One region of the Actinomadura napierensis genome, then DNA from elsewhere that is predicted to be linked to it. Evidence: riboswitches for the same ligand, from Rfam matches in the RefSeq annotation. Region 1 holds a riboswitch; each other region holds the start of a gene.
What was found. A riboswitch is a leader RNA that binds a small molecule or an ion and turns the genes downstream of it on or off. The one in region 1 is predicted to bind thiamine pyrophosphate.
Positions count from the first base shown of each region.

Region 2: it holds a riboswitch for thiamine pyrophosphate, as region 1 does, so the genes downstream of both, ABD296_RS02245 (purine-cytosine permease family protein) here and thiO (glycine oxidase ThiO) in region 1, are expected to answer to the same signal.
Region 3: it holds a riboswitch for thiamine pyrophosphate, as region 1 does, so the genes downstream of both, thiC (phosphomethylpyrimidine synthase ThiC) here and thiO (glycine oxidase ThiO) in region 1, are expected to answer to the same signal.

Region 1 covers NZ_BAAAMR010000042.1:33,804-37,070, forward strand. Annotated here, with positions in the region: gene ABD296_RS23375 (thiazole synthase) at 1-798, opposite strand, end outside; gene thiS (sulfur carrier protein ThiS) at 802-1,002, opposite strand; gene thiO (glycine oxidase ThiO) at 1,034-2,158, opposite strand; TPP riboswitch at 2,149-2,262, opposite strand; gene ABD296_RS23390 (NAD(P)/FAD-dependent oxidoreductase) at 2,386-3,267, shown strand, end outside.
Region 2 covers NZ_BAAAMR010000002.1:157,326-160,592, reverse strand. Annotated here, with positions in the region: gene ABD296_RS02260 (VOC family protein) at 1-263, shown strand, start outside; gene ABD296_RS02255 (SSI family serine proteinase inhibitor) at 344-763, opposite strand; gene ABD296_RS02250 (rhodanese-like domain-containing protein) at 855-1,187, shown strand; TPP riboswitch at 1,237-1,354, shown strand; gene ABD296_RS02245 (purine-cytosine permease family protein) at 1,347-2,732, shown strand; gene ABD296_RS02240 (PAS domain-containing protein) at 2,907-3,267, shown strand, end outside.
Region 3 covers NZ_BAAAMR010000092.1:26,362-29,628, reverse strand. Annotated here, with positions in the region: gene gdhA (NADP-specific glutamate dehydrogenase) at 1-1,148, opposite strand, end outside; gene tsaA (tRNA (N6-threonylcarbamoyladenosine(37)-N6)-methyltransferase TrmO) at 1,241-1,663, opposite strand; TPP riboswitch at 1,760-1,873, shown strand; gene thiC (phosphomethylpyrimidine synthase ThiC) at 1,869-3,267, shown strand, end outside.

The DNA.
Region 1 (3,267 bases):
GCCCTCGAAGGGCGAGGACGCCTGGGCGTAGCGGCGCTTGGGGATCCGGCCGGCCAGCCGGGCGAGCCGCCCGCCCTCGACGGCGTGCCGCATCGCCGCCGCCATCCGGGCGGGGGACTGGGCGCGGGTCACGGCCGTCGCGAGCAGCACCGCGTCGCAGCCGAGCTCCATGGCGAGTGCGGCGTCGGACGCGGTGCCGAGCCCCGCGTCCAGGATCACCGGGACCTCCGCCCGCTCGACGATCAGCTCGATGTTGTGCGGGTTGCGGATGCCGAGCCCCGACCCGATCGGCGAGCCGAGCGGCATGACCGCCGCGCAGCCGATCTGCTCCAGCCGGTGCGCCAGCACGGGGTCGTCGTTGGTGTAGGGCAGCACCACGAAGCCGTCGTCGACGAGCTGCTCGGCGGCCTCCACCAGCTCGATCGGGTCAGGCAGCAGCGTCCGCTCGTCCGCGATCACTTCGAGCTTGACCCAGTTCGTGCCGAGCGCCTCGCGCGCCATCTTCGCGGTCAGCACGGCCTCGCCGGCGGTGAAGCAGCCCGCGGTGTTCGGCAGCACCCGGATGCCGCACCCGGTCAGCACGTCCAGCACCGAGCCGCGCGCGGACGGGTCGACCCGCCGCATCGCGACCGTGGTCAGCGCCGTCCCCGACGCGGTGAGCGCCTCGCGCAGCACGTGCATGCTGGGCGCCCCGCCGGTGCCCATGATCAACCGGGAGGCGATCTCCTCGCCGGCGATCACCAGGGCGTCCGCCGCGGTGTCGTTCGTCGCGGTGTCGTTCGTCGTCCGATGTGTCACCGGTCAGCCTCCCTGTACCGCGGTCAGCACTTCGAGGCGGTCCGCCTCGCGCAGCGTCGTCGCCTCCCACGCCGACCGCCGGACGACCTCGTCGTTCAGCGCGGCGGCCACGCCGGACGCGGCGGTGGTTACGGACGCGACCGCCTGCGCCAGGGACGCGCCGTCGGGCAGCTCGCGCGGCTCTCCGTTCACGATGATCTTCATTACTGCACGACCTTCATCACTGCGGCCTTCATCACTGCGGCTCGGGGGCGAAGCGGGCGGGGGAGAACGGGGCTGCCACCTCGGGGACGGGCCCGTCCAGCAGCATCGCGGCGAGCGCGTCGGCGCTGACCGGCGCCAGCAGGATGCCGTTGCGGAAGTGGCCGGTGCCGAGGTAGAGGCCGGGCAGCGCGGTGGGGCCCATCAGCGGGGCGTTGTCCGGGGAGCCGGGGCGCAGGCCGGCGCTGACCTCGGCGAACTCCAGCTCGGTGATGCCGGGCAGCAGCTCGCGGGCGTCCCGCAGCAGCTCCCACAGGCCGCCCGCGGTGACCCGCGTGTCGAACCCCATCTCCTCCTGCGTGGCGCCGATGACGATCTCGCCGTCCGCGCGCGGCACCAGGTAGATCGACGAGCCCTTGACCACGCCGCGCGTCGTGCGCCGCAGGAACGGCACCGGCGTGCGGAGCCGGACCACCTGCCCCTTGACCGGCCGGACGGGTGGAACGGTCCCGGAGGGCAGGCCATCGAGGTCGCCCGACCACGGCCCGGCGGCCAGCAGCACCTTGTCCGCGCGGATCTCCGAGGCGTCCTCCAGCCGGACCCCGGCGGCGGCGTCCCGCTCGATCACGACGCCCTTCGCCCGCCGCCGCACCAGCCGGACGCCCAGCCGCTCGCCCGCCGCCAGCAGCGCCGGGGCGAGGCGGCGCGGGTCGACCGAGCCGTCCTCGGGGGCGAGCAGGCCGCCGCGCACGCCGGGCGCCAGCATCGGCTCGGCCTTGCGGCACTCGCGGCCGGTCAGCGGCTCGACGGGGATCCCGAGCCCTTCCTGGAAGGCGCGCAGGTCGTCCAGGACCTTCAGGTCGTCGGAGTCGAACGCGACCTGGAGCGTCCCGTCGTCGCGGTAGCCGGTGTCCAGGCCGGTGGCCTCGGCCAGCTCGGCGGCGAACGCGCCGTAGCGGTCGCGGGAGGCGAGGCCGAGGCGCAGCAGCGGCTCCTCGCCGTAGGTCAGCTCGCTGACCGGGGTGAGCATGCCCGCCGCGACCGACGACGCGCCGCTCGCGGGCGCCGGGTCGACCAGGGTGACGGCGGCGCCGCCCTGGGCGGCCCGCCAGGCGGTGGCCAGGCCGATGACCCCGGCCCCGATGATCACGATCCGCAATGCGCGCTCCCTTCGCCGGCATGATCCGGATCAGGTCGTGGCGGTCGGCGGCCCGGTCAGCCGCCCTCTCAGCCCGGTCGTACCGGACTCCCGCGCCCTGTTGTGTTGTGCACGTGGTTGTGTTTGCACGTGCCGTTATGTCCCCCACCCTACGACCACCGGCCGCGATGCAGCTGTCTGGACACCAGTCCAAATCCGCTCCGGCGGGCCCGTTAGGGTGGGCGCCCATGAACAGGGTGATCGTCGTGGGCGGCGGGCTGGCGGGCGTGCGGGCCGCCGAGGCACTGAGGAGCAAGGGGTACGAGGGCGCGCTGACCCTCGTCTCGGCGGAGCGGCACCGGCCCTACGACCGGCCGCCGTTGTCGAAGGCCGTGCTGGCGGGCGACTCCGACGACACGACCGTCGACGCCGACTGGGACGCGCTCCGCTGCGAACTGCTGCTCGGCGAGCGCGCCACCGGCCTGCGCCTCGACGCACCGGGCAGGGACGGCCGAGGGGGCGGCACGGTCGCGTCCACCGCCGGCGACCTGCCCTTCGACGGCCTGGTCATCGCCACCGGCGCCGAACCCGTCACGCTGCCCGGCGACGGCCGCCAGCACGTCCTGCGCACCATCGAGGACTCCCGCGACCTGCGCGGACGGCTCACCGAGGGCGCCCGGATCGTCATCGTCGGCGCGGGCTGGATCGGCGCCGAGGTCGCCACGACCGCCGCGAAGAAGGGCTGCGCCGTCACCGTCGTCGAGGCCGCCGACACCCCGCTCTCGCAGGCGATCGGCCCCGAGGTCGGCGCGCTCACCATCCCCTGGTACGCCGAGGCGGGCGTCGAGCTTCGCACCGGCGTCAAGGTCGCCGCGGTCGAGCACGGCGGGCTCGCCCTCGCCGGCCCGAACGGCGGCGAGCGGATCGACGCCGACGAGGTCGTCGTCGGCATCGGCGTACGGCCCGCGCTCGGCTGGCTGGAGGGCTCCGGCCTGCGGCTGGAGCGCGGCGTCGTCACCGACGGCTCGTTCCGCACCGTCATGGACGACGAGGACGGCACCGTCCGCCCGGACGTCGTCGCGGTCGGCGACTGCGCCGCCTGGTGGTCGGAGCGGTACGGGCGGCGGCTG
Region 2 (3,267 bases), on a different contig from region 1:
AGATCGGGCCGCGCGAGGGGTTCGGCGGCCCGCAGGCGACGATCATCCTCAGCCGCCGGGACGAGCCGGAGCCGGGGAAGTCCCGGCTGCACATCGACGTCAACGCCACCGACCGCGACCAGGACGCCGAGCTCGAACGCCTCCTGGGGCTCGGGGCGCGGCCCGCCGACATCGGCCAGACGGGCGACGAGCAGTGGCACGTCCTGGCCGACCCGGAGGGCAACGAGTTCTGCCTGCTCAAGGCACGCCTCGCCCCGCTCTGACGCCCCGGACCCGAACCGCCGTCGCGGACGGCCCGGGCAGGCCTACGCCGCCCGCGCCGCCGCGGCAGGCCGGTCCCCGGTCAGCGGACCTTGGGAACCGGGCCGAAGACGGGGGCGATCTGGGTCCAGCGGTGGAGCTGGCAGCCGTCGTTGCGCTTGAACGTGGTGTCGACCGGCTTGCCCTGCCAGGTGCCCTTCACCGTGGCGACCTCGGGGCCGCCGTAGATGTCGGTGCACATCCGGTCCTTGGGGACGGGGTCGAAGGGCGCCTTGGCCTTGGTGAGCGCGGCGCAGGCGTCGGCGGCCTTCGGATGGTCGCCGCCGGCCGGGTCGCAGGTCAGCGTGTAGGTCTTGGCCGGGGCCTGCGCGGAGGCCCGGATCCGGATGGTGAGGCTGTCGGCCGGGGAACCCGAGGGCCGGACCGTGGCGGCGCCCGAGGGCTTCTCGGCGGGAAGGCTCTTGTCGTGTTCGTCGCCGCAGGCGGCCAGTGAGAGGATCATGGCAAGCCCGGGCGCGGTGAGAAGGAGCGTCCGATACCGCATGCGTGATTCGACGCAGGGTGGCTTCGCGCGGTTCCATGGGGGTGTGATGATTTTCGGGGACGAGGTTCCGGCGGTGGTCGCCGCCGACGTTCCGCAGGACTGCTACCTGCTGGACGTGCGGGAGCAGGACGAGTGGGAGGCGGGGCACGCGCCCGGGGCCGTCCACATTCCGATGGGCCGGCTGGGCGACCGGGCCGGGGAGGTCCCCCGGGACCGGGAGATCTTCGTGATCTGCCGGTCGGGTGCGCGGTCGGCGCAGGTGACGGTGGCGCTGAACCAGGCCGGATGGCTGGCGAAGAACGTCGACGGCGGGATGAAGGCCTGGGCCGAGGCGGGCCGGCCGATGGAGAGCGGCCGGGACGGCGACCCCTACGTGGCGTGACCGTTCTGCACCTTATGAGGGGTTGCGGGCGGTTGTACGATCGGTGCTGACCGATACCCGCGGGAGCTCGGGCCACAAGCCGGGCTGAGAGGGCGGCCTTCCTGGCGCCGCCGACCGCATGAACCTGTCCGGGTAATGCCGGCGTAGGGAGCGTGTCCCGTGACGTCCGACGTCGAGAAGACCCTCGCTGACGCGCGTCCGCGCGACGAGGTCCCCTACACCCTCGACGAGCCCGCCCCGAAGGTGCTCGGCTTCTGGGACCAGAGCGCGTTCTGGGCGAACCTCGGGGTCAGCCTGCTGGCCTTCTCCGGCGCCTACACCGTCCTCGCGCCGGACGCCGACGGAAAGCCGACGCTGGCGATCGCGGCGGGGATCGCCGCGATGATCGTCGGCACCGTGCTGGGCGGGCTGATGCTCGGCCTGGCCGCCGCGCCGGGCGCGAAGACGGGGCAGCCGGCGATGGTGCTGCTCAGAGGCCTGTTCGGCGCGCGGCTGTCGTACCTGCCGACGGTGCTGAACATCGCGCAGCTCATCGGCTGGGGCACGTTCGAGCTGATCGTGATCGCCGACGCGGCGCGCGAGCTGTGGGACGGGGTGCCGCGCTGGGGCTACGTGGTCGCGGCCGGGGTGCTCACCACGGTGCTGACGATCTGGCCGCTCGGGTCGGTGCGGCTGCTGCGCCGGTACGTGACGGTCGCGGTGATCATCGCGCTGGCCTACTTCTACGTGCAGCTCGTCCGGCAGCCGCTGCCCGACCTGAACGACGGGTCGTGGAGCGGGTTCTGGGTCGGCGCGGACGCGGCGCTGGCGGTGTCGATCTCGTGGGTGCCGGTTGCCGCCGACTACACCCGGCACGCCAGGAGCGCGCGGGCGGCTTTCGGTGCGGCGTCGGTGGGGTATTCGGTCACCCAGATCGTGGCCTACGTCCTGGGGCTGCTGGCCCTGGCGCTCGTCGCGGGCGACACCGAGCGGGTGTTCGACCCGTTCCTGCACGTCGCGCTGGGCGCGGTGTTCTTCGCGGTGTTCGTGCTGCGGGAGGCCGACCAGTCGTTCGCGAACGTGTACTCCACGGCGGTGTCGATCCAGAACCTCGTGCCGCGCGCCGACCGCCGGGTTCTGTCGGTCGCGCTCGGCGCCGGCATCACGGTGCTCGCCCTGGTGCTGGACATCAACGACTACGCGAGCTTCCTGTCGCTGATCGGGTCGGTGTTCGTGCCGATGCTGGGCGTGCTGGCCGCCGACTTCTTCCTGGGCCGGGGGCGCGGCGGCTGGGACGCCAGCCGGACCGCGCCGTCCCGGTGGAGCATGATCGTCGCGTGGGCGATCGGGATCGTCGCCTACCAGCTGATCAACGCCGGCACCGTGAGCTGGTGGGCGGACCTCTGGCAGGACGTCCGCGACGCGCTGCACTTCACCCCGCAGAGCTGGATGAGCGCGTCGCTGCTGTCCTTCCTCGTCGCCGGCGCCGCGACCCTGCTGATCGGCCGGGCGGTGCCGTCCGGCCGGGCGGGGACCGCGCGGGACGGCCGCATTACTCGACGGTAGGGTTGCCGGGACCGCGCGCCGACGGATGCGCCGCGCCCGCCGGAAAGGGCACGACGGATGGCCGATTTCGAGGTCTTCGGGCCGCTGAAGTGGTGTTCTTCCGCTCGGTCGCGGCAGATGGTGGGAACCTTTCGGCGGCTGTTGTCCGGCGCGGCGCCGGTGCCGGGTGGCACGATGACAGGCGTGCAGCACGTCCACGATCCGATCGCGCGCGCCGTCATCGAGAGCGCCGCCGACGCGATCGTGGCCGTCGACCAGAAGCATCGCGTCACCGTGTGGAACCCCGCCGCCGAGCGGATGTTCGGCTGGAGCGCCGAGGAGATGGTCGGCCGCGTCCCGCCGATCGTCCCGGACGAGCTGAAGGCCGAGCACAACGCCGTCCAGGAGCGGCTGCTCACCCGGCGCGCCGGCGAGGGCGAGTCCGAGAAGGAGGGCGGGCAGATCTCGATCGCGACCCGCCGCTTCCACCGCGACGGCCGGCTGATCGACGTGCGGATCGACACGAGCCTGCTGAAGGACCCGGCTGGCACCCCGC
Region 3 (3,267 bases), on a different contig from region 1:
TTGGCGGCCTTGCCCGGCCCGAACGCCACGCCGGCCTCCTGCAGCACGTGGACCGCCTCCGGCGTGGCCGGCATGTTGGCGCCCTCGGAGACCGCCTTCACGCCGTTGCGGACCAGCACCCGCGCGGCCTGCGCGTCGAGCTCGTTCTGCGTCGCGGACGGCAGCGCGATGTCGGCCGGCACGTCCCACACGCTGCCGCCCCGGACGAACCGGGCGGACGCGCCGCGCCGCTCGGCGTAGTCGGAGACGCGGCCCCGCTCGACCTCCTTGACCTGCTTGAGCAGGTCGAGGTCGATGCCCTTCTCGTCGACCACGTAGCCGCCCGAGTCGGAGACGGTGATGACGTTCGCGCCGAGCTGCTGGGCCTTCTCGATGCTGTAGATCGCGACGTTGCCGGATCCGGACACGGTGACGGTCTGGCCGTCGAGGTCCTCGCCGCGCTTGCGGAGCATCTCGGCGGTGAACAGCACGTTGCCGTACCCGGTCGCCTCCGTGCGGCACGCCGAGCCGCCCCACGGCTGGCCCTTGCCGGTCAGGACGCCCGCCTCCCAGCGGTTGCTGATCCGCCGGTACTGCCCGAACAGGAAGCCGATCTCCCGGCCGCCGACGCCGATGTCCCCGGCCGGGACGTCGGTGTCCGCGCCGATGTGGCGCTGCAGCTCGGTCATGAACGACTGGCAGAACCGCATCACCTCGGCGTCGGAGCGGCCGCGCGGGTCGAAGTCGCTGCCGCCCTTGCCGCCGCCGATGCCGAGCCCGGTCAGCGCGTTCTTGAAGATCTGCTCGAAGCCGAGGAACTTCACGATGCCGAGGTTCACGGTCGGGTGGAAGCGCAGCCCGCCCTTGTACGGGCCGAGCGCGCTGTTGAACTCGACCCGGAACCCCCGGTTGACGTGCACCGCGCCGGAGTCGTCCGTCCACGGCACCCGGAAGACGATCTGCCGCTCGGGCTCGACGATCCGCTCCAGCAGCCCCGATCCGGCCAGCTCCGGGCGGGCCGCGACCGCCGGCCCGAGCGAGTCCAGCACCTCGTGGACGGCCTGGTGGAACTCCGGCTCCCCCGGGTCGCGCACCAGGACCCGCCCGTAGATCCTCTCCAGGACGGTCTGCGGGGCGGTCGCACTCGGCGTCCGGGGGGCTGCGGGCATGCGGCGTTCCTTCCTCACACGGCGATCATGACTTGGTGATCATGCGGTTCCACTCTAGGCCGTGGCCCGGAGGACGCCCGCGCACGGGCAGGTCAAAGCCCTGGAACGTCCCCGATCACGGGCTTGACGTCCAGCACCGGGGTGCCGTCGAGCGCCTCCAGGCCGCGCACGCGCAGCCGCCGGCCGACGACCTGGAGGATCTCCACCGGGTGCAGGCCGATCGGGTTCGGGCGGGCCGGGGAGCGGGTGGCGAACACGCCGGTCTCCGGGTTGGCCGGGTCGTCGCGCGGCCGGGTGCGCAGCACGTCGCGCGGCGCCAGGTGCAGCCAGGTCAGCACGATGACCCGGTCGCCGGCGCGCAGCCCCTCCAGTGCGGCGGAGCAGGACGGCTCGAAGACCAGCCACGCGTCGGGCGCCCCCTCCGTCCCCTGTTTGGGCGCTTCGGCCCGGTCCTTCAGCTCCGACGACACGTGCCCGACCGGCGTGAGGGTGAAGTCCCCCTGGACGTTGCGCATGCCCCGATCTTTCCAGCCGGAGGCCGTCCGCGCGGGCGCGTTCTAACCCAGGGACCGCGGTTGCGGCAACGGGGGTGCGCCGGGCTACCGTCGAGCACGACAGATCGCGGGGGCCCGGCGAACCGGGCTGAGATAGCGGCTGGGACGGCCGCTGACCGCATGAACCTGACCGGGTAATGCCGGCGTAGGGAGAGATCGAGTCGTCATGACCGAATCCGTGGTTCCAGCTGCCCGCAAGACCTACCTCCCGGGCTCGCGGCCCGGGATGCGCGTCCCCATGCGGGAGGTGCCGCTGACCAACGGCGACGCCGTCGTCCTGTACGACACGTCCGGGCCGTACACCGACCCCGAGCACGAGACCGACGTCCGCAGGGGCCTGCCCGCGCTGCGGGAGGCGTGGATCGCCGGACGCGGCGACACCGAGCCGTACGAGGGCCGGCCGGCGCGCCCCGAGGACGACGGGCGCCGCTCCGCGCCCGTGTCCGACGGGCTGCTCCCCCGCAGGCCGCGCCGGGCGAGCGGCGGCGCGGTGACCCAGCGCGCGTACGCGCGGCGCGGGGAGATCACCGCCGAGATGGAGTTCGTGGCGCTGCGCGAGGGCGTGGCGCCGGAGTTCGTCCGCGACGAGCTGGCGGCCGGGCGGGCGGTGCTGCCCGCGAACGTCAACCACCCCGAGATCGAGCCGATGATCATCGGCCGGAACTTCCTGGTGAAGGTGAACGCCAACATCGGCAACTCGGCGGTGGCGTCCTCGATCGAGGACGAGGTCGAGAAGATGACGTGGGCGACCCGCTGGGGCGCCGACACGATCATGGACCTGTCGACGGGCCGGGACATCCACACCACCCGCGAGTGGATCCTGCGCAACTCGCCGGTGCCCGTCGGGACCGTCCCGCTGTACCAGGCGGTCGAGAAGGCCGGCGGCGACCCGGCCGAGCTGACCTGGGAGGTCTTCCGCGACACCGTGATCGAGCAGGCCGAGCAGGGCGTCGACTACATGACCGTGCACGCGGGCGTGCTGCTGCCCTACGTGCCGCTGACGGCGCGGCGCAAGACCGGCATCGTCTCGCGCGGCGGATCGATCATGGCGGCGTGGTGCCTGGCGCACCACGAGGAGAACTTCCTCTACACCCACTTCCGCGAGCTGTGCGAGATCTTCGCCGCCTACGACGTCACCTGGTCGCTCGGCGACGGCCTGCGCCCGGGCTGCATCGCCGACGCCAACGACGAGGCGCAGTTCGCGGAGCTGCGCACCCAGGGCGAGCTCACGAAGATCGCGGCCGAGTTCGGCAACCAGGTGATGAACGAGGGCCCGGGCCACGTCCCGATGCACAAGATCAAGGAGAACGTGGACCTGCAGCAGGAGTGGTGCGACGGCGCGCCGTTCTACACGCTCGGGCCGCTGACCACCGACATCGCACCGGGCTACGACCACATCACCTCGGCGATCGGCGCCGCGATGATCGGCTGGCACGGCACCGCGATGCTCTGCTACGTCACGCCGAAGGAGCACCTCGGGCTGCCCGACCGCGACGACGTCAAGGCCGGCGTGATCGCCTACAAGATCGCCGCGCACGCCGCCGACCTGGCCAAGGGGCATCCGG